Regions from separate parts of the Bacillus infantis NRRL B-14911 genome, predicted to be linked through region 4. Evidence: riboswitches for the same ligand, from Rfam matches in the RefSeq annotation. Region 4 holds a riboswitch; each other region holds the start of a gene.
The links. Region 4 has a riboswitch for S-adenosylmethionine ahead of N288_RS19640 (methionine ABC transporter ATP-binding protein). Riboswitches for the same ligand answer to the same signal wherever they lie in the genome.
Positions count from the first base shown of each region.

Region 1 (5,628 bases), 150 kb from region 4:
ACTTATAAAGAGCATTCTGTCCTGATTACAGGATATGACTCTGGATACGTATATTTTAACGATCCGCTCACAGGAGAGAAAAATAAAAAAGCACCCATTGATGGCTTTGAAGAAGCCTGGGTGCAGATGGGAAGACAGGCAATTACCTATCTTTCCCGCTAGCCTTTCATAGGCTGAAAGGATGGTTCGCTGATCAGTTCCTTTTCAAATGAATATTTCTTTTCGACATACACATCATGCCAGAGCATAAACATGAGCACAGTCCAGATTTTCCTGCTGTTGTCTGCTTTATCCTGGCAGTGGTCTTCAAGAAGCTTCAGAATATAGTCTTTATTAAGCAAATGATCCGTGCTGCTTTCGCGGATTATTTTTTTTGCCCACCCGTTCATCTCGTCCTTCAGCCAGTGGCGGATCGGGACAGGGAAGCCAAGCTTTTTGCGGGTTAGCACATGGTCAGGCACAACGCCCTCCGCCGCTTTTCTCAAAATATATTTGGTCGTTCCATTGGCCGTTTTCAGGTTTGTCGGAATCCTTGAAGCTACATTGAATACCTCTTTATCAAGGAATGGCACGCGAAGCTCAAGGGAATGGGCCATGGTCATTTTATCAGCCTTCAATAGAATGTCGCCGCGCATCCAGGTGTGGATGTCGATATACTGCATACGGTCCACAGGATCATAGCCCTGGCTCTCCGCATATAAAGGCCTTGTGATATCTTTATAATCGATGCCGTTCTGGTAGACGCCAAGCAGCCTGCGCTTTTCTTCTTCAGTGAACATTTTTGCATTTCCGATATATCTTTCTTCCATCGGAGTCACGCCGCGTTCAATGAAGCTTTTGCCTTTCATGCCCTCAGGCATCATCCTGGCAATCAGCCTCAGGAAAGCTTTCCCGACCTGCGGTATTTTATTGAACATTTCAAGCGACTGGGGCTCACGGTAAATATTGTAGCCGCCGAACAGCTCATCCGCACCTTCGCCTGAAAGGACAACCGTTACATGCTTGCGTGCTTCACGGGCAACGAAATATAAAGGCACACATGCCGGATCTGCGAGCGGATCATCCATATGCCACATGATCCTAGGCAGTTCATCCATATACTCCTGCGGTGTGATCACATAGCTGATGTTTTCAACACCCAGCTTATCCGCTGTTTCTTTGGCTACATCAATTTCGCTGAATCCGTTCCGCTCAAAGCCGACAGAAAATGTCTTGATATTCGGATGGTATTGTTTTGCAATGGATGCAATGATGGAAGAATCGATGCCGCCGGACAGGAATGAACCAACCGGTACATCGCTTCGCATATGCATTTTAACAGAATCGAACAGGACGTCTTTTATTTCTTTCACAAATTCCGGCTCAGACTTTTGGACAGGCTGGAAGGAAGCCTTCCAATAGCGTTTGATGTCCATCGGAGAACCGATTTTCTTTGTGAAATAATGGCCCGGTTCAAGTTTATGGATGCCAGCGGACATTGTTTCCGGCTCCGGAACAAACTGGTACGTCAAATAATGCTGAAGGGACTCATAGTTAAGGACGTCATTTTCCAGCGCCATCAGGATACTTTTCTTTTCAGAAGCAAAAAATGTTTTCCCATCATTTTCGAGGTAGAAGAAAGGCTTGATTCCGAAATGGTCTCTAGCCCCGTATAAGGACTGCTCCTGTTTATCCCAGATGACAAATGAGAACATGCCGCGGAGTTTTTCAACCGCTTTTTCCTTCAGGTGGCTGTATAGCGCGATGATTACTTCTGTATCTGAATTGGTCTCAAATGTAAGGCCTTCTTTTATGAGCTCTTCGCGAAGCTCCACATAGTTATAGACTTCGCCATTGAAAATGATCCAGTATCTCTCATTTTCATAGGTCAGCGGCTGATGGCCGCATTCGATGTCAATGATGCTCAGGCGGCGGAAGCCGAACTGGATATGTTCATCATTGTAATAGCCTGCATCATCAGGCCCCCTGTGGGTAATGATATTATTCATATTTTCAAACTGCTGCTTTTGCGCATCGTTCAGAACTTGCGCATTTTCATGGACACAGCCGATAAAACCGCACATTATGTAGTTCACCTTCTTCAATTTAGTCAAAATCCCATTCCGTCTGAAAAAAACAGCGGAAGGCATTCATGCCGGTGCAGTGCTTGCCCGGCCAGCCATAATCTGCCATATCACACATTAATCCCAAAAAACATACTCTCTAATACTACCACTAAACCTGAAAAAATGGCACTATCAACATGAAAAACAGGCAGGGGAAAAATTAGGCATTTACAAGAATTATTCACAGATCAGCAGACCGTTAAACGCTCTATCCCTTTAGACGAAATATAAAAGCGGGAGCTGCATATTTCAGCACTCCCGCTTTTTTGTTCTTATAAGGATTATTTTCCAGCCTGCTGGCGCAGTGTATCTGCTTTGTCAGTGCGCTCCCAAGGAAGATCAACATCTGTACGGCCGAAATGTCCGTAAGCTGCAGTCTGCTTGTAGATAGGGCGGCGCAGGTTCAGCATATTGATGATGCCTGCCGGGCGAAGATCAAAGTTATCGCGGACAAGGTCGACAAGCGTATCTTCGCTCACAGTTCCTGTTCCGAATGTATCAACAGAAATGGAAACCGGCTGCGCTACCCCGATGGCGTAGGCAAGCTGCACTTCAACCTTATCAGCAAGGCCGGCAGCGACGATATTCTTCGCTACATAGCGGGCTGCATAAGCTGCTGAGCGGTCAACCTTTGTAGGATCCTTGCCGGAGAATGCGCCTCCGCCGTGGCGTGCATATCCGCCGTAAGTATCAACAATGATTTTGCGGCCAGTCAAACCTGCATCCCCTTGAGGTCCGCCGATAACAAAACGGCCAGTAGGGTTGATGAAGTATTTTGTATTTTCATCGATCAGTTCTTTTGGAACGACCGGATTGATGACATGTTCTTTCAGGTTGCGCTGGATTTGCTCCAGGCTGATTTCAGGATGGTGCTGTGTGGAGATGACAATGGTATCGATGCGTACCGGCTTGTCGTTCTCATCATACTCAACAGTCACCTGTGTCTTGCCATCCGGACGCAGATACGGAAGAATTTCTTCTTTGCGCACTTCTGTCAGGCGGCGTGATAATTTGTGCGCCAGGGAAATCGGAAGAGGCATAAGCTCTTTCGTTTCATTGCAGGCAAAGCCGAACATAAGGCCCTGGTCCCCTGCGCCGATCGCTTCGATTTCTTCATCTGACATTTGGCCTTCACGCGCTTCAAGCGCCTGGTCTACACCCATTGCAATGTCAGCTGACTGCTCATCAATGGAAGTCAAGACAGCACATGTTTCGGAATCAAAGCCGTATTTAGCACGGGTATAGCCGATATCCTTGATTGTTTCGCGGACAAGCTTAGGAATATCAACATATGTAGATGTTGTAATTTCACCTGCAACAAGGACTAACCCTGTTGTAACAGATGTTTCAGCAGCAACGCGGGCATTTGCGTCTTTTGCTAAGATAGCGTCTAAAATTGCATCAGAAATCTGGTCACAGATTTTATCCGGATGACCTTCAGTAACTGATTCAGAAGTAAACAAACGGCGTTTATTTGACATCTGATTTCCTCCTTATTTATAAGAATAGAGTGAGGTTCTTATCCGGCGCTACACCTTATTCTTCCCCTCGGATTGATACGGTACTCATTCCCTAAGTAGTATTGAATAAACATGGAGTTTTTATCCCGCTCTCGCGTATGCATTGCTTCACAATCTGCATAACCGGCTGGTTCCATCCCCCGGTACGTGCATTCTCAGGCAAGTGCTGAAAAGGCAGGTCACCGCCGATGCAGAAAACCGGTCAAAGGCATTATATATAAGCCAGGCACAATAGAAATTGTATGATTTTATCCTGTTAAATGCATAGCCCTTGTAAATCAGCTTTATGCAAAAACTTCCATAATATGCAATTAAAAGACATCCCTCAAAATGCAAAATAAAAAACCTTCCCAAAGTGAAAAGGTTGAAAGCAAAATGATTCGCGCCTTTCACTCTTATCGTTCAAGGAATCTTCCTTGCGTCAGGTTAGCACCTTTGCTAAAAACAGACCATTGCTGGCTGGTAATTTGAACCGTTATGCTCTTTTCAGCATATATCCGTTTTCAAAAGCATCATTAGCAGGTTGCTGGGTTTCATCGGGCCTGTCCCTCCACCAGCTCGGGATAAGAGAGTATCCGTTCAAGGTAAAATCATAACGTACAGATGTAGCGGCGTCAATCATTTTCTCCGCTATAGCAAGAAGAAATTCATCCTGCACCTGCAGAAAATCCGATATGGAAATTAATCACAGGGAACAGCTGCCGTCCTTGCATTTCTTCCTAAGCAGTTTGTGTCTGTTCCGTGCAATCCACCGGTATACCGGAACCCCGGCAGCAGATGCGAAAGGAAGGTGCATAAAGAGCCCGAGAACGAAGGTCAGGGGGAACAGCAGCAGCAGCCTTCTTACTGCATAGAAACCTTTCAGGACCTTTTTTTCAGGAGTTATAATATGAAGCTCTTTCCTCAGCTCCCTGCTGCTGAACTGAATTTCTCCATGCTCCTGTTCATATTTCTGGAGTGAAACCCAGTCTACCCTGTGGAGCAGGTCAAGCTTTTGGAAAGATTTTTTTGTCATCTGGCAAAGCTGGCAAGTATTGTCGTAAAGGGCCATCGTTTTCACATTACCATCTCCCGCCTGTAAAATCGTGCTTTTTATTAAATTTTACCATACCTTTCAATCAATATAGAAGCAGTGTAAACTTATATCTATATAATATATGTTTCATTATAAATAATGCCTCTTCTGCTTAGCTGCAGGAGTTTCCCCCGCCTTGGCAAGCCCCCTTAATTTCTGTTGTGCAAATAATATGCCGCAAAGTTCGGAAAGAATTTCTATCTTCTTGAACAATTTGTGACACCTTTCACATTCTATTGAATTACCCTTTAAAATTGCTTATGATGATAACAGATTGTGAACTATGTAACATATACACTATTATTATGTTATTAAACTTTCAGCCATTGAGAAAGGGGCTTATCCATGAAAAAGAAATATTCTTTGCTTTTAGGAATATTTACAATCATTACTATTCTATCAGGCTGTGAGCCGCTGATGGTGCTGGATCCCAAGGGGCCTCAGGCCGCCGTCCAGGCAAAAGACATCATCCTGTCAACGGCAATCATGTCTGTCATCGTCCTTGTGGTTTTTGCCATGCTTGCTTATATGCTCTATAAATACCGCTCTTCAAAGCAAAGCAAGGATTATGAACCGCCGCATATTAAAGGAAATCTTCTGGTCGAAGCGGTCTGTGTCGGTATCCCCGTCCTGATCGTCATCTTCCTATCGGTTGTATCCACACAAAGCAACTATAAAGTGGAATCAGCACCTACAGGATACGGCGACAAAGAGCCTTTAGTCGTATATGCATCATCTTCTAACTGGAAATGGCATTTCAGCTATCCAGAAGAAGATATCGAAACAGTCAACTATCTATATGTACCGACTGACCGCCCGCTTGAATTTAAGCTCTATTCATACGGACCGATCACAAGCTTCTGGATCCCTCAGCTTGGCGGACAAAAATATGCCATGGCTGATATGGTCAACACATTGCACCTGGGAG
Region 1 covers NC_022524.1:3,729,370-3,734,997, forward strand. Annotated here, with positions in the region: gene N288_RS18770 (C39 family peptidase) at 1-162, shown strand, start outside; gene asnB (asparagine synthase (glutamine-hydrolyzing)) at 159-2,063, opposite strand; gene metK (methionine adenosyltransferase) at 2,387-3,586, opposite strand; SAM riboswitch class I at 4,018-4,195, opposite strand; gene N288_RS18790 (thiol-disulfide oxidoreductase DCC family protein) at 4,311-4,676, opposite strand; gene N288_RS25725 (hypothetical protein) at 4,791-4,913, opposite strand; gene qoxA (cytochrome aa3 quinol oxidase subunit II) at 5,046-5,628, shown strand, end outside.
Region 1: it holds a riboswitch for S-adenosylmethionine, as region 4 does, so the genes downstream of both, metK (methionine adenosyltransferase) here and N288_RS19640 (methionine ABC transporter ATP-binding protein) in region 4, are expected to answer to the same signal.

Region 2 (5,628 bases), 1.7 Mb from region 4:
AGGCATTAGATCTTAAAGAGTTTTCAGAATGGCTTCAAGGAAAACTTTCAATTGAAATGAAATTAAAATTAAAATCATCGAGCACTAAGGAACTTTCCTCTGCATATTCAACAGAAATACTAACACCATTTTATTTGGACCAAGATAAATCATGGAATGGTTATATTATTAAAAACTCTTCTGACTCGTTAGGAAGATATTCTAATATACCCGGGGATATTTTGGAATATACTCTGGGTATTTCAAATCGGGCCATTTTGGAAAAAGAGAATGAAAAGACCAAAAATCAAAAACAGATAAATCAATATTCATCAAAAATAGATGTTCTAAACAGTCTCCAAACAGAATATTCAGACAAAGTCGAAATGATAGATACCTCTCCTTATGAATTTGATAAATTAAAGGAAACATTTGATATAACTCTAAATCAGCTTAGTAGGATTTCAAATGAAATATCTTCAAAGAAGAAAAAGATATTTGCTAAAAAAGCCGAACAAGATATAAATAACCAAGATAATATTGAATTAGAAAAAATCAAGGCTGTAAATAAGAAAAACTATAAAGATGTAGAGTTCGAATGTATCCATTGTCATTCGCATTTAACCTTGGAACAGTCCTTAACAAGACTTAAACTAAATAATAATGTATTAGAAATACAAAACATGCTTGATATGAATAAAAAACAAAGTGAAGTTTTACAACAAGAAATTGAAGTATTACAAGATGAAATTTTAGATCTTGATAGCAAGTATAGAATGATTACTAGGAAAAAGAAAGAAATTCAAGAAATATTGACTCTCCAAGAATTTATTGATTTAGAATCAAAGAGACTGGCGAATGAGGAATTTTTAAAAACTATAGACAAATTATCTGATGAAAAAGAAAAGTTAGTAGACTATGGCAAAGAATTAGCAAAGAAAATTAATGCACTAAAAAAAGATCAAAAAAACAGAAAGTCAGAAATTGAAAAGCGATTTTACGAAATAATAAACGATATTAATTTGCGTATTGGAAGTACCATATTAAGCGAAGTTGAATTTTTTAATTATAGAGAAGTTAAGGGGAGTGGAATGGACAACAATAAAACATTGCTGGCACTATACTTAACTTATATGAGATTAATTGCTGAATTTGGGATTTACACTATTCCATTTGGGATTGATTCATTTGTTAAGAATGAAGTCGATAAGAAGACGATAAAAACCACATTTAAAGAAGTAGAAAAATACTTCTTAACTATCCCAAGTCAAACTTTTTTTGTGACAATTTCTGAAAATCTACAGTATCTTTCAAAGTTAGATAACTATAATGTAATAAAATTGACAAAGCCTATACTACATAAAAACAAATACAATTATTTATTATCTCAAGTTAGGACGATTGATTAGTGATTTGTATCTTAAAAAGAAGTATCTCTAAAGAAGTCAGAGATACTTCTTTTTATCTTACTTTATCTATTAAAAAAATATATGCAGGAAGGACTAAAGTGAATAATTTATCTCAGTATTGGAGGGAAAAAGAGAAAAAAAGCCAGTCTAGGTTGGATGGCTAAGAAAATTTATTAAATTGAAAGGGACAATAAATCTCTTTCAAAGTTAGTGTAGTTCGTCCATTCTAGTATTTCAATTATTTCGTAGGCTTTATTTTCCCCATTACTATATCCAAGTAAGGCTTGGCATCTACTATCGGAGTCATTGAGTAAGGTATTAAAACATGTTTTAGTAGGTGTATTAAATTGTTTATCTTCATAGTGTATTGATTGGTTTCTGCCTTCCCAAATTATGTCTAAAATATTGACACCAAATTTTACTGGGATGGTCTTATCCGAAACTATTAGTGCATTCGAACAATCACTTTTTTTCTTACCATACCTTGATGAAATACCTTGTTTTCCTATTTGTAGGATGGCTTGGGCAAGGGATTGTTTTGGGCTGTTTTTTATGAGCAAAGCGTTATTATAATATGCTTGGATTACTTGAACCTGATTTTGGTAGTCTCCTGCTGTTTTAGCATGTTCTACAGCTCTTATGACATAGTCAAATGCTTCCTCTGGTTGACCTTCAGCCCTTAACATATTAGAAAAGTCATTATACATTTTTGAGTTTTGCTGGTAGTACGGAATCATGGCCGACGTGTGGGTTAATTGTGCCAAATCATTATCAACCTTGTTTAGAAGGGCAATTAGCTCTTGAGTAACATATTTTGTTTGGTCTAGATAATCCCTAATAGGTATATTCAAAAATATCCTCTTCCTTTTCTAAAAACATAATGGTAATAACATCCATAAATTATACTATTTTAAATTTCTTTAATAAAGAGTTGTTATAAACGTATCTTACTTTAGAAAAAAAATTATGGAACTAGGTGCCTGCCCCCACATTCTGTGCAGGATTAAAGTGCTGGTAGGAGGTCGCTTATAATATTTCCTTAACGCTGAAAATAGGTACCAGACCCCATAAAAATAGGTGACTGACCCCGCATTGGCTAATGCATTAAAGTGTACGGGGCCAGGCACTTTCTTTTTCGCCCGGACCTTCTTCCAGCTCACCTTCTTTCATAAAAATTTATAAAATTGAAAAAACATATTGCGTACATTTAATTTTGATGATAATATTCAGCACAGGTAATCAAAATTAATAGCAAGCTTTCAACTCTTATCGAGAGCAGGCGGAGGGATTTGGCCCGATGAAGCCCAGCAACCGACCGTAATTCCGTTGTGAAACGGGGCGCAGCAAGATTTGCGCCGGTATGTAAATACCTTTAAGGCACGGTGCTAATTCCAACAGAGGAGATTTTTCTTTTCTGGGAGATAAGAGGTGTGGAGATTCGATATATAATCTTCAGCCTCTTTCTCTACGCAGAAAGAGGCTTTTTTATATCATAAAAGGAGTGATTTACAGGTCAGCATCAAAGGGTTCAAAGCAAAAGTTAAAAAAAACAATAATGGAGAGAGAAAATGAAGAATAAAAAATGGAGCTTTCTATTAAGTATTTTTGTCGTTATCCTGCTTACAGCAGGGTGCCAGCCAAAGACAGGCGTCAGCACCGAGGGAGAGGCGGCGGCCGATAAAACCAATGATGAAAACGAGCTTACCGATAAAAAGATCGCATTAATTATGCAGCAGAATCTTGGTACGTTTTCTGCTCAGTATATTGACGGTGTGAAGGAGCAGGTTACGAAATTCGGCGGAACTACAACAGTTTTTACTTCTGATGGTGACCTGGCGAAAATGTCTTCAAACCTGGATGCAGCGATCAACCAGGGATTTGATGCTATTTTAATAGACCATGGCACAAAAGAAGCATTGGCGGCCGGAGTCCAAAAGGCGGTCGAGAAAAAAATCCCAGTGGTTGCCTTTGACGCAGAGGTTAGTGAACCGGGTGTGACCGTGCTTGAGCAGGGTGACCAGGAGATGGCAAAAAGCACTCTTGAGAGACTGGCTGAGGACTCAGATGGAAATGCAAATATCGTTAAAATATGGGTAGCCGGCTTTGCGCCGATGGAGCGAAGACAAGTTGCCTATAAGGAATTCCTTGAACAGAATCCGGGGATTAAAGAGGTCGCGGCATTTGGAGCAGCGACGCAGAACACAGCATTGGATACTCAGTCACAAATGGAAGCCATTTTAAAGCAGTATCCGGAGAAAGGGCAGATTACAGCAGTTTGGGCAGCATGGGATGAATTTGCCAAAGGAGCCGTGCGTGCTATCCAGCAGGCCGGCCGGACAGATATCAAAGTGTACGGAATCGATATGAGTGATGAAGACCTGCAAATGATTCAGGACAAGAATTCTCCTTGGGTGGCAACTGCAGCTGTTGATCCAAAGGATATTGGCAGAATACAGGTTCGCTATGCCTATCAAAAATTATCCGGAGAAGAGACTCCTGACAATGTTAAATTAACACCGGTGTTCGTATCAAAAGATGACCTCCCGGAAGAGCAAATCACAACCACGGAGCTGAATGAATACGTGGAAGGATGGGGCAACAGCGACCAGGGATATACCGAAACCCTGAAGGAATTGGAAGAAGGGAAATAACAGAGGGACATTAGGCAGCCTTAGGTTAAAGGCCGCCTGATGTTTTCCTTTTTAAAGGAGGCAGCATGATGGGTGCATCACTACTTGAAATGAGAAATATATCCAAGAGCTTTGGTGCAGCAAAGGCTTTGAAGAGAGCTGGACTCCATTTGGCCTCTGGAGAAGTACATGCTTTATTGGGGGCCAATGGTGCGGGTAAAAGTACGCTTATCAAAATTTTGGCGGGTGCTTACAGCCATGATGAAGGCGATATTTATCTTAACGGAAAGCCAGTCACGATCCATTCACCAAAAGAGGCGAAGGATCTGGGCATCCACTGTGTGTACCAGGAGGTGGATACGGCATTGGTGCCGCAGCTGACAGTGGCGGAGAATATTCTGCTTGATTCCTTTGCCGGAGGAAACCGCTTTTTCGTCTCAAAAAAGGAGCTGAAGCGAAAAGCAGAAGAAATTCTTGCTCTCCTGAATGAAGAGCAAATAGCTGTAGACCAATATGTCTCTGAGCTGACCCTCGCTCAAAAGCAAATGGTACTGATCGCCAGAGGCCTGGTCAAAGATGCGGGCATCATCATTTTGGATGAACCGACTGCCCCGCTGTCGATCGAGGAAACAAAGTATCTTTTTAACATTGTGAGAAAGCTGAAGGCGCAGGGGATGGGCATCATCTTCATTTCCCACCGGCTGCCGGAAGTATTTGAAATAAGTGACCGGATTACCGTCATGAGAGACGGTGAAACCATTCAGACCTTTAAAACAACTCAAGCAACCCATCAGGAAATCGTCGAGGCAATGCTTGGCAAAGACATTCAAATCACAGAAAAACAAAAAACGGTACCCGGGAAGAAACTGTTAGAGGTCGATGGGATAAGTGATGGCGGGTTAGTGAAAAATGCCAGTCTTTCGGTTTCAAGAGGAGAGATAGTAGGAGTCGCAGGGCTGGTTGGAGCAGGAAAAACAGAGCTGGCGCGGATCTTGTTCGGCCTTACGAAAACAGAATCAGGTGAAATGAAGATGAATGGAGAAGTAGGTCCCTTTAAAAGCCCGGCGGATGCGATACGTGCCGGTGTGGTTTTAATCCCGGAAGAAAGAAGGAAAGAGGGATTGTTTATCAATGAGTCGATTGAACATAATCTTTCTTTCCCTCATCTAAAATCGTTTTCCTCTTTTCTTTTCATGAATAAAAAATCAGAGAAAAGCCACGCGGAAAAAATTATTAAGAACCTGGGTGTTAAAACAGGCGGGACAACGGATCCGGTTCTCCATTTAAGCGGAGGAAACCAGCAGAAGGTGGCGATCGGAAAATGGACAGGAGCAGACAGTGACCTCTATATCTTCGATGAACCGACCAAAGGCGTGGACATTGGTGCAAAGAAGGAAATCTTCGACCTTATCCAAAGCCTTGCGGACCAGGGTAAGGGTATTCTCTATCTAACTAATGAAATTTCAGAAATCCTGACTGTTTCAGACCGAATCTTAGTGATGTATGACGGGATGATTGTAAAAGAATTATCAAGGGAAGAGGCCTCACAGGAAAAAATTCTGCTATATGCGAGCGGGGGGAAGGAGGAAAGTGATGAGCAGCAAAGTGTT
Region 2 covers NC_022524.1:690,373-696,000, forward strand. Annotated here, with positions in the region: gene N288_RS24210 (coiled-coil domain-containing protein) at 1-1,388, shown strand, start outside; gene N288_RS03730 (hypothetical protein) at 1,562-2,239, opposite strand; SAM riboswitch class I at 2,652-2,816, shown strand; gene N288_RS03735 (sugar ABC transporter substrate-binding protein) at 2,957-4,039, shown strand; gene N288_RS03740 (sugar ABC transporter ATP-binding protein) at 4,105-5,628, shown strand, end outside; gene N288_RS03745 (ABC transporter permease) at 5,612-5,628, shown strand, end outside.
Region 2: it holds a riboswitch for S-adenosylmethionine, as region 4 does, so the genes downstream of both, N288_RS03735 (sugar ABC transporter substrate-binding protein) here and N288_RS19640 (methionine ABC transporter ATP-binding protein) in region 4, are expected to answer to the same signal.

Region 3 (5,628 bases), 1.4 Mb from region 4:
TGATCGCGCCCTACGATGAAATGGGTGCATCCGAAGTTCTTTCTGGCGATGCTGTGAAAAATAGCTTCCCTCGGCCCCGCGTACCTCATGGCTGCTGGATAGACTGCGAGCTGGACACGGGTTTCAGGATAATAATGCTCCAGCAGCACCCGGTAGCTTTTCAGGCGGACATCTGCCGGTATATCATCCTCCTTCGTATCCCCGACGAGCGGGTTAAGGAAAAGGCCATCGACTGTTTCAAGGGCAGCTTTCTGGATATATTCATGGGCCCGGTGCACCGGGTTCCGCGTCTGGAAGCCGACAACCGTGTTCCAGCCTTTTTCAGCAAATAAGGACCGCGTCTCCTTCGGTGTCAGCCAGACATCTGTGAAATCTCCTTTATCAGGACGCTTAATCAGTGTAATTTTTCCTGCAGCATAGGTGCGGCCTCTTTCAAAAAGCTTATTAACTCCTGGATGTGCCCGGTCAGAGGTCCGGTAGACTGAAAGTGCCTCTTTTTCCAGATCTGGCTGGTAAAGCTCGGAAAGTTCAAGGATCCCGTAGGTTTCTCCCTTATGATTCAGCCTGCAGATATCACCTTTATGAAGGTCAGCTGCTATATCCGGAATGATCGGCAGCGTGACCGGTATCGGCCATACTGTACCATCTGCAAGGCGCATACTTTCAACCACAGATTCGTAGTCCTCCTTTCCCAGAAAACCTGTCAGCGGGCTGAAAAGTCCACAGGCGATCAGCTCCAGGTCACTTAATGCAACTGAGTCTATCTCTATCTCCTGATTCGTGTTCTGGATCGGATAATCCGGATTGAATGCTTCTATGAGTTTGCCTCCATGAGGCATAGGTAGTGACATTTTCATCAGCCTTTCCTTGCTAGTTTATAAGTTTCATTTTCCGGCAGGGCCGTATTCTGCCTTCCCATCAGGAAACGGACACCGAATACAGAAATAAGGACTCCAGCCATGGCAACAATCGGGTAAAAGTCATGCTTAATGATGATTTGGATCAAGGTATAGCTCAGTACCATCGACAGTACTGGCGACACAAGCCATACACCGAGGAGCCTGATGACAATTTCTTTCTGGAAAACAGAGCGCCCCTGGCCGGCAAAGCCGATTCCGATGATGGAGCTTGTCGTGATCTGGGTCAAGGGGACGGGAATCCCGAATAAGGATGCAGCAGTGACAATGCCTGCCCCGGTACCAGAAATGATGCATCCTTCTTCGAGCCGGATATCAGTGATTTTCTTTCCGTTTGTCTCCAGCACTTTACTGCCGAGAAAAACAGCGCCTGCGGCGACGAATATACCGCCCCAGAAAATCCCTGCCTCTGGCGGGAGGATGTCAGCACCAACAAGGGGGCCAACCGCATTGGCAACATTATTCATGCCGGCCGAAAAGGCTTCAAACAATCCCATGAGTGTGACCAGGAAGCCAAGGAAGCGGATGGTGCCCGGCTTTTTGGTCTTCTTGGTTGAGCGGAGTATCCTGATCAGCTTCGCTGCAATGACAGCAATGATAAAAGCGGCCAGCGGCGTAATCAGCCAAAAAGAAATGATCCACAAGAGCTTGGAAGCAAATAAAGATTGATAAGCAATCCCTGCCCCTACAACTGATCCGACTGTCACCTCACTGGTCGACAGCGGAATTCCGAAAATATTGGCCAGGAAAAGCGACAGTGCTGCAGAGGCAAGGACAATCAGGGCTATGCTCACGGTGAAAGTGCTTTTCGGCACAATCCCGCTTCCCATCGTTTTGACAACCTCGCCCCCTCCGAGCCAGGCGCCAAGGAATACGGCGGCTCCGCACAGCAGGAGAGCAGTCTTTCGGCTTTTGATGGATCCTGATCCGTATGCAATCCCCATCGAGGCAGCTGCCCCGCTTGCTCCTATATTCATGGCAAAGAATAGTCCAATGGTCATTGCTATTGCTGCAAGCATGGTCATGCCCCCCTTTCACCCGGAATGCAGGCCGCATTCCGTCTTGCCGGTCCCAGCCCACCTGCCTGCCCTGCTGTCCCCGCCAACTCCTGCAGCCCTTGTACAGGGAAAGCATCCAATGCTTGGATACCCATTGTCATGGAGGTTATTATATGGGAGATCTTTTTTACGGATATGCTCCCAAACTTCCTCCCAAGTCCAGTGAATAAGAGGGCAGATTTTTACATTTTGAAATTTGCTGTCCTTGTTTAAAAATTGCGCCCCAGCCCTGGATGCAGACTGATCCCTCCTCAGCCCGGAAATCCAGGCGATTTTGTCTTTCATGGCTTCCTGGAGCGGAATGATCTTCCGGATGCTGCAGCAGCGGTCCGGCTCTCTTTTCCACAGTGCCGGTCCATAGGCTTCCCGCTGGTCATCCAAAGAAAGGGAAGGAAGCTTCCTTTCAATATTCAGCTCCGGAAAACGCTCCTGCACCCTTTCAATGACCTCATAGGTTTCCGGAAAATGGAGCCCGGTATCCAGGAAAATAATATGGGCATCAGGCTTTATCCCTGTGATAAGATCAATCAGTACAATCGCCTCAGCCCCGAAGCTTGAGGCGTAGCTGATATCTTGCGGGCTGTAATGGCTATAGGCCCATTCCAGCACTTTTTGTGCTCCTTTGAATCCATCGTTTTCAGGGAATGATGGCGGTTCCCAGCTGGTGTATGTTACGGTGGTGCTCATTTCAGTGCTCCTTTCATGGTGCCTTCTGTTTTTTGACTGATTTTTAACAAGAAAAAAGGCAGCCTTCCTCCCGCTTTTGGGAAAAAGACCGCCTCTAGTTTGTCTAGTCAGCGCGCTTTATTAGATTGAAGGCGAACCTTTTCATTCTTCTCAATTTGAATGACCTTGCCATCCTGCACCACAAGTGTGATGCTTCCAAACTTTACAGACTGCAGCATCCTTTGCAGATGTGCGGCCACTTCCTCCCAATCAGCATGCTTCAGATCGGCTCGCCTCCTTTTTGAATGGCTGGGATGGGGACAAGGAGGAAAAAGAAAACGCCTTTTCCAACAGGAAAAGGCGCATTTCGCATACTTGCACCTTATCTCCCAAAATGCTGGACATTTTGCTGGAATTGGCACCTTGCTTTTAGCAGGTTGCCGGGCTTCGATGGGCCAGTCCCTCAGCCACTCTAGATAAGTGATATAATCAGGAGCGTTTGCTCTGATTTATTTTATTGAAATTAATCCTACCATACCCATATGATTTGTCAACGAGTTAACGAAAAGTTTTCTAATAATTTTTTTAATTAGGAAAATATGCTCATTTTATCTGATTCTCAAATTCCCACTCCTCTTTCCCGATTAAATAAAGAACCAGCAGGATGTCTTCCAGCTGCCTGAATGACTTTCGTTCCGGATCGATATCGAGCTTTGGCAGGAGTGAATAAGAAAGTTTTTTTGTGAGCTCTTCTCTTTTGCCTATAGGGAGCTGGAGCAGCCTCTCACTATAGGTCTTTAAAAGCTTCCACTCCTCGGCGCCAATCTTCCTGACAGTCCACTCGTCCATATATATATCTTCCTTTTTCAGGCCTCTTTCCTGGATTTCTTTTTCAATCCCGGTCATTTTACCCGGCTTCTTCTTTTTCCGTTCATGCACGACCACTGTCCCGGCAGCCAGATCGCCGACCCGTTTATGCCTGGAATGAAAAAATACCATCAGAATGCCAAGCAGATAGTACACCGGCAGGGAGTCTATGATGCGGAGGAGATTTCGGATAAAGCTTGAGAGCAATGTGATGCTCTGGCCGTTATCCTGAATGACCCTTATTCCCATGATCTTTTTCCCCAGTGTCCTTCCTGCCCAAAAATATTCCAATACAAAAAAATATCCCCAGTTGACCAGAAAAAGGCAAATTAGCATAATGGCGAACGGCCATGAAAGAAAAGTATCATCAAGAAAGAATGCTGCGGCACTGGAAGCATAAAAAGCAAATAAAAGAATGCTCGCCAGATTGAATACCATAAGGATCAGCTGATCGATGATGAGGGCCCCGGCCCTGCTGCCAAGTCCGGCAGGCTGGAATTGAAGCGATACAAATTCAGGTGTTTTGATAAGAATTGTTTCTGTTTGCATGATGCACCCCATTTCCTGGAAGTTTTGCCTGTATCTCACTCTCCCTATGATTTATAATGGAGATACAACTTTTATGGTTACAGGCAGGTGATTAGATTGAATAGTAAACAGTTCATCAAGCAGCATCGGGAAAACTGGCAGGAGCTCGAGGAGCTGCTCGCCAGGATGAAAAGACGAAAAGCCGCAGGAACTGATTTGGCCCGGTTTGACAGGCTGTATCAGAAAGCAGCACAGAATCTTTCATTCTCCCGGACTTTCTTTCCAGACGAAGAAGTGACTTTTTATTTAAATGATCTTGTCGCAAAGGCGCATAATCTTTTATATAAAAGCCAATCCTCCAGTATGGCCCAGCTGAAAGATTTCTTCCAGATCAAGTTTGTGCGGCTATTGTTCGAGCAATGGAAATTTGTCGTTGCCAGCATGCTCCTTTTCACATTGGGCGGTTTGGGGAGTTTCTTTGCTGTGATCCATGATCCGCTTTCAATCCATTCGATTCTCCCGGCCGAGATGTCCGGGGCAATTGATCCCCAGAGGCTCGGCGAGAATGAAGGTGCGGTCGATTCTGCGGTCATGTCAGCAAGCATCATGACCAATAATATCCGTGTCGCAATCCTCGCATTTGCCGGCGGTATCACCTTTGGGATTTTGACCGTTTATCTTATGATTTATAATGGCATCATTGTAGGCGCCATTGCCGGCCTGTTTTGGTCTCACGGAAAATCTTATGAATTCTGGGCCTATATTGTCCCCCATGGGATGATAGAGCTTACCGCGATATTCATCGCGGGCGGAGCCGGCCTGCTTATGGGATATAAGCTTCTGGTCCCGGGCAGATACTCCCGGGGCTATCAGCTGAAAACCAAGGCAAAAAGGTCGGTTCAGCTGCTACTGGGAACTATTCCGCTCTTCATCATCGCCGGATTGATCGAGGGGTTTATCACCCCTTCCCCGCTCCCGCTGGAAATGAAGTATATGGCTGCCTTCCTGACGGTCCTTGGACTGCTGTTTTATGCCTGGTCAGGCTGGCTCCTGGATCAAAAGCGAAAACGCCTGGTTCATCCCCTGCAAGCTCCATAAATATTTGCAGGGGTATATGCTATGGATGCTCTAAAAAACAGTTTCGCGCTCCCGACAGCTCACTGAGTGCCGGTGAGATAAACAAAATCTCTCCATGTAAATGGCAGAAATTAAAGAAGCCCCCGATTCAACACATTGATATAATGGGACACAGCAGCTGCTGCGAGACCTCCTTCAGGCGCTTCCGCCATTTGCAGGCCTTGTTTTTCCCATCTCAGCTTTTCCCGCTTTGCAATAAGGATCTGCTGCTGCGCCATGCTTTTTAGCATGGCGCTTTTTATAGTGTCCGGCCGATCTTTGGCCCGGGCTGAAAGGATATTGTCTTCGATTCCGAGCATAAAGAACAGGTGCCGCTGCCGGATCCTTTTTAGATAAACAAGCGCACCTTCCTCCAGGGTGAAAGTCCTTACATCAGAAAAGAGAAGCAATAAGCTCCTTTTGTTCTGGACAGACTGCAAATATTGAAAGGCACCGCTATAATTGGATTCTGCAGC
Region 3 covers NC_022524.1:2,466,129-2,471,756, forward strand. Annotated here, with positions in the region: gene sat (sulfate adenylyltransferase) at 1-851, opposite strand, end outside; gene N288_RS12330 (inorganic phosphate transporter) at 857-1,936, opposite strand; gene N288_RS12335 (phosphoadenylyl-sulfate reductase) at 1,952-2,662, opposite strand; gene N288_RS24725 (YezD family protein) at 2,770-2,901, opposite strand; SAM riboswitch class I at 3,021-3,124, opposite strand; gene N288_RS12345 (RDD family protein) at 3,245-4,057, opposite strand; gene N288_RS12350 (stage II sporulation protein M) at 4,154-5,134, shown strand; gene N288_RS12355 (DUF58 domain-containing protein) at 5,245-5,628, opposite strand, start outside.
Region 3: it holds a riboswitch for S-adenosylmethionine, as region 4 does, so the genes downstream of both, N288_RS24725 (YezD family protein) here and N288_RS19640 (methionine ABC transporter ATP-binding protein) in region 4, are expected to answer to the same signal.

Region 4 (5,628 bases):
TCCAGATCCGCTACCATACGCTGGCTTTTCAGATAGTCCTGCTCGCGCCGTTTTTCTACGCTCATCCTTACATCATGTTTCCGGCTGTATACCTCATAGCCGACACCGTGGGCACTGTGCATCGCTTTTTCCATTTCACTTGTGTAATTCAAGTCCAGCTGACTGATAGTAAATCAATCCTTTCAATTTTGTCGCTTCCGCGATTTATTTTACTCATGGAATATCGTAACACTCCTTCTATACCACGCTCAAACAGGAAAAAACCTCATTTTGTATAATTCATTAAGGTATCCCCTCTTGAAGGGACCTCATCTCCGCCATCCTTACAATTCCGGCTGAATTCTTCCAAATAAAGGTTGTCTCTCCCCCAAGAGTCCATAACGCATGCAAAAAAGGAAACAGCCCTGCTTCAGACAGGGCTGCTTTATCATATAGATTGGCTTTTACTGCTTCATCTGCCCCTGATTCAATTCATCCATTGCTTCCTGCACAAGGGTGACTGCCTGGCTCATCGCTGCGCCGCCGCCAAAAGCCGCTGTGACGCCGACTGCTTCGAGCACCTCTTCCTCACTAGCCCCCTGGTCAAGGCAGCCTTTCACATGATAAATAATGCAGTATTCATCCTGTGAATACAGGCTGATTCCAAGGGCAATCAGCTGCTTTTGCTTTTGAGAGAGGCTGCCTTCTTTAAAGCATGCCTCAGTGAATGCGTTATAATGCTGGGCAAGGTCCGGCATTTTTTGTGTAAATGTGCCAAGGCCCATTTTATAGTCATGAAGAGCTGCTTCGATTGAATTTGACGGTTCGTATGAATGCTCCATTCGTGTCCACTCCATTCCTGAAATCTTTAACATCATTAGTATGTTTTATTTTCAGAAATGCTATGCGGGCTCGACATGGCTGTTTTTTGGCATAGGAAAAGGCAGCCTGCATTCTCAGCGGCTGCCTTTTTCTATTATTACTCAGATACAGGAACGACTGCACCTTCGTATTTTTCAAGGATGAAATCCTGGATTTCTTTAGAGTGGAGCACTTCGACAAGTGCCTTAACCGCTTCTTTATCTTCGTCGCCGCTCTTAACAGCGATGACGTTCACATATGGAGATTCCTTGTCTTCGATTGCAATTGAATCTTCAATTGGGTTTAAGCCTGCATCAATAGCATAGTTAGAGTTGATCAGAACTGCATCGCCTTCATCGTTGTTGTAGATCTGCGGAAGGAGGGAAGCTTCATATTCTGTATCAAACTCAAGATTTTTCTCGTTCGTTTCGATATCGTCAATTGTTGCCTTGATTTTATCTACGCCTTCTTTAAGCGTGATAAGGCCTTCTTTTTCAAGCATAGTCAGGATACGGCCGTGATCAGCAACTGAATTGCTCATCAGGACTTTCGCACCGTCTGGAAGTTCATCAAGGCTCTTGTATTTCTTTGAATACACACCGATCGGCTCAATGTGGATTCCGCCTGCATTGACGAAATCATAGTCATTTTCTTCAATTTGCGCTTCAAGGTACGGGATATGCTGGAAATAGTTTGCATCAAGCTCTCCGGAATTCAATGCTTGGTTAGGCAGGATATAGTCCTGGAATGTTACGACTTCAAGTTCAATGCCCTTTTCTTCCAAAAGCGGCTTAGCTTCTTCAAGAATTTCAGCGTGCGGGACATTGGAAGCTCCCACAACCAGTTTGGATGTTTCTTCTTTCCCGCTGTCCGCATTTCCGCCGTCAGCATTATCTTCAGATGTTCCGCATGCTGAAATGACGAGCGCTACGGCAAGTGCCAATACAAGTGATAACCATTTTTTCATTAGTTAAGTCTCCTTTTATCGTTTGTCTAGTTTAGAAGTTATGATATCTCCAATTACTTGGAGGATAAACACAATCAGCAGGATGACGATGGTCGCCATCAAGGTTACATCAAAGCGGTTCCGCTGGAAGCCTTCCAGATAAGCAAGGTTCCCAAGTCCTCCTGCACCGATGACTCCTGCCATTGCGGTAAAGCCCACAAGCGAGATGGCTGTAACAGTAATGCCCGATACAAGAGCCGGCATGGATTCAGGGAGGAGCACCTTAAAGATGATTGTGCTCGTTCTTGCACCCATTGACTTGGCTGCTTCAATGACGCCTTTATCAATTTCCCGCAAAGCAATTTCAACCATACGGGCATAAAATGGTGCCGCACCGATGATCAGTGCAGGCAAGGCGGCATTTTCTCCGATCATGCTGCCCACAAGGAATTTCGTGAACGGGATCAGCAATACGATTAAAATGATGAACGGGATGGACCTGAATACATTGACAAACGCCGCTATAATTTTATTGATGAGTGCATTTTGCCAGATGTTCCCCCTGGAAGTAAGGAAAAGCAGCAGGCCGAGCACAATCCCCAATACGAATGTAACCAGTACAGAAATGCCAGTCATATAAAGCGTTTCATTCGTTGCTTCCCACATCTTATCCCAGTTAACATTTGGGAAAAATTCATTAAGCATTCGAAATCACCTCCACGCCAACCTGCTGTGCATGGATATATTCAATCGCTTTGGCAATTTCGTCAGCCTGCCCATCTAGATGGATGAACAATGTTCCATAAGAGCCGTTTTGAGTCTGCGAGATTTTCCCTTGAAGGATATTAACTGTCAACTCAAAGGAACGGATCAGATTCGTGATGAGCGGCTGTTCAGCCGATTCCCCGACGAAGGACAGCTGTACGACTTTTCCATGCGGATACAATCCAAGCAAGGCCTCTGCAGTCTCTTTTGTTTCCTCAGGTTCTGTGACCTGCTGGACGAATCTCTTTGTGATCTGCTCGCGCGGATTTTTAAACACTTCCAGGACAGGGCCGATTTCCACGGCCTTTCCGCCTTCCATGACAGCTACCCGATGGCAGATCTTCCTGATTACATGCATTTCATGAGTAATAAGTACAATGGTCAGTCCCAGGCGGCTGTTGATGTCCACTAGCAGATCCAGAATGGAATCCGTTGTCTGCGGGTCAAGCGCCGAGGTTGCCTCATCGCACAGAAGCACCTTCGGGTTATTCGCAAGCGCCCTGGCAATCCCGACGCGTTGCTTCTGCCCGCCGCTCAGCTGGGAAGGGTAAGCATCCTCACGGCCGTCAAGGCCGACAAGGTTGATGAGCTCATTTACTCTTTTTTCTCTTTCCTGGCGCGCAACCCCCGCAATTTCCAGCGGGAATGCAATATTGTCTCTTACGGTCCTTGACCAGAGAAGGTTAAAGTGCTGGAAGATCATGCTGATTTCCTGGCGCGCTTTGCGCAGCTCCGCACCCCTGATTTTTGAGATCTCCCTGCCGGCTACCGTAACCGTTCCCTCTGAGGGAAGCTCAAGCCCGTTCAGCATCCGGATCAAGGTGCTTTTCCCTGCACCGCTGTAGCCGATCACTCCGAAGATTTCACCTTCCTTGATTTCAAGGTTGACATCATCAACTGCTTTGACCGGGCCTTTTTTTGACGAATATATCTTTTTAACATCTTTTATTGAAATCAATTGCCGTATTCACCTCTTTTATATCCAATTAGACAAATGGCTTTACAGAGATATATCATCCTGCCAATCCCCATAAGAGTAGTTTCCTGAAACCAGGGCAAGATTATTCCATGGCTTCAAGACAGGAGACTTTTCTGTAAAAATAAAAATGCCTTTCTGCATGTGAGCAGAAAGGCATGATGGAAAAACCTTTCTCTCATCTGCCAAAGCTAAAAGCTTTGTGTGAATTGGCACCATTTCAATAAACATTGACGGTTGCCGGGCTTCATCGGGCACATCCCTCCACCTCTCTTGATAAGAGCTATCATATATGAAGTTCATTTTCATTCATTAGCCATTTTTGAATTACGAGTGCTATCGTATCATGGATGAAAAAGGGTGTCAACAACAAAGTTTAATTCTAAAAATTACCGGCTGAATCCTGAAGTTCACACCTTCCCTGCCAGTGAATGGCTTCCGGTTGCGGCTTCAATTGCCTGCTCCAGGTCCTCGATGAGATCTTCGGCATTTTCTATGCCAACAGAAATGCGGATTAGATCCTCCGGCACCCCTGCTGACTTCAGGCCTTCTGAATCAAGCTGCTGGTGAGTGGTGCTGGCAGGATGGATGATGAGGCTTTTTGCATCGCCGACATTGGCTACATGCGCCCACAGTTCCAGGCTGTTGATCAGCTTGGCACCGGCCTCCCTGCCTCCCTCAATTCCAAATACAGCCACAGCTCCGGCTCCTTTAGGCAAATACTTATCAGCAAGTGCCTTATCAGGATGGCCTTCATCCCCCGGATAAAGCACCCAGGTCACAGCAGGGTGATTCTTTAGATACTCTGTCACTTTCTTTGTATTGCTGATATGCTCCTTCATCCTCACATGCAGTGTTTCAAGACCGAGAGTGAACTGGAATGCGTTCTGCGGGCTAAGTGCTGGCCCCAGGTCCCTCAGCAGCTGGACTCTGGCTTTGACGATAAAAGCTGCCGCGCCGATTGCTTCACTGTACACCAGGTTATTGTAGCTTGGGTCCGGATTGGTGAAGCCAGGGAATTTGACTGAATTCCAGTCAAAACGACCTGCGTCTACTATGACGCCCCCCATTGTCGTCCCATTTCCCAGCAGCCATTTTGTCGCTGAGTGGATTACGATGTCTGCCCCAAAATCAATCGGCCTGCAGAGATATGGAGTGGCAAAGGTATTATCAACTATCAGCGGAATACCTGCTTCATGGGCAATTTCCGCCACTTTCTCAATATCGAGGACCTTTAAGCTTGGATTGCCGATTGTTTCAGCGAATACAGCTTTTGTTTTTTCATTGATGGCCTCCCTGAAATTTTCCGGGTCATCGGGATTGACCAGCTTTACATTGATTCCGTATTTAGGAAGAGTGACGGCAAATAAATTATATGTCCCTCCATAAAGATTTGAAGCTGCTACAATTTCATCTCCGGCCTGGGCAATGTTCAGGATGGCAAGAGTGATGGCAGCCTGGCCGCTTGCAACAGCAAGTGCCCCTACGCCGCCTTCAAGCAGTGAGACCCTTTCCTCAAATACAGTAACTGTCGGATTATGGATTCTTGTATAGATATAGCCCGGCTCCTTTAAGCCGAACAGATTGGCGGCGTGCTCTGTATTCTGGAACTGATAAGCATTATTCTGATAGATCGGCACTGCCCTTGCCCCTGTTGCAGGGTCAGGCTGCAGTCCTCCATGTACACCAAGTGTTTCAAATCGATAGTTCTTTTGCTTCTCTGCCATTGTTATCTCTCCTTCGGGTTATCAGATATTTTCATTATGCCGGATCACTGCTGGTAACAATAAAAGCCCCTCTGCAGAAGAGGGGCTTTTTCGCTCAACTTATCTGCCAGAGATCATGCTCTGCTGGAATTAGCACCGTTCTATTGCCGGTTGCCGGGTTTCATCGGGCCAGTCCCTCCACCTCTCTTGATAAGAAATATGAAATTTTTAGCGTGCTTGAAGTTAAAATGATAGTATCATAACCAGCAAAAAAGAGTCAACTGATTTTTTAGAAAGTTCAGTTTTATATTTCTATGAATGTTCGACAAATAGAAAGGCTTATGACAATTTCCCGAGAAATATCCGCTTATCATACAATCTTTGCTGTATTTGTT
Region 4 covers NC_022524.1:3,876,705-3,882,332, forward strand. Annotated here, with positions in the region: gene N288_RS25245 (hypothetical protein) at 1-152, opposite strand, end outside; gene N288_RS19625 (carboxymuconolactone decarboxylase family protein) at 444-821, opposite strand; gene N288_RS19630 (MetQ/NlpA family ABC transporter substrate-binding protein) at 959-1,807, opposite strand; gene N288_RS19635 (methionine ABC transporter permease) at 1,823-2,491, opposite strand; gene N288_RS19640 (methionine ABC transporter ATP-binding protein) at 2,484-3,509, opposite strand; SAM riboswitch class I at 3,703-3,810, opposite strand; gene N288_RS19650 (O-acetylhomoserine aminocarboxypropyltransferase/cysteine synthase family protein) at 3,938-5,254, opposite strand; SAM riboswitch class I at 5,351-5,450, opposite strand; gene N288_RS19655 (MFS transporter) at 5,604-5,628, opposite strand, start outside.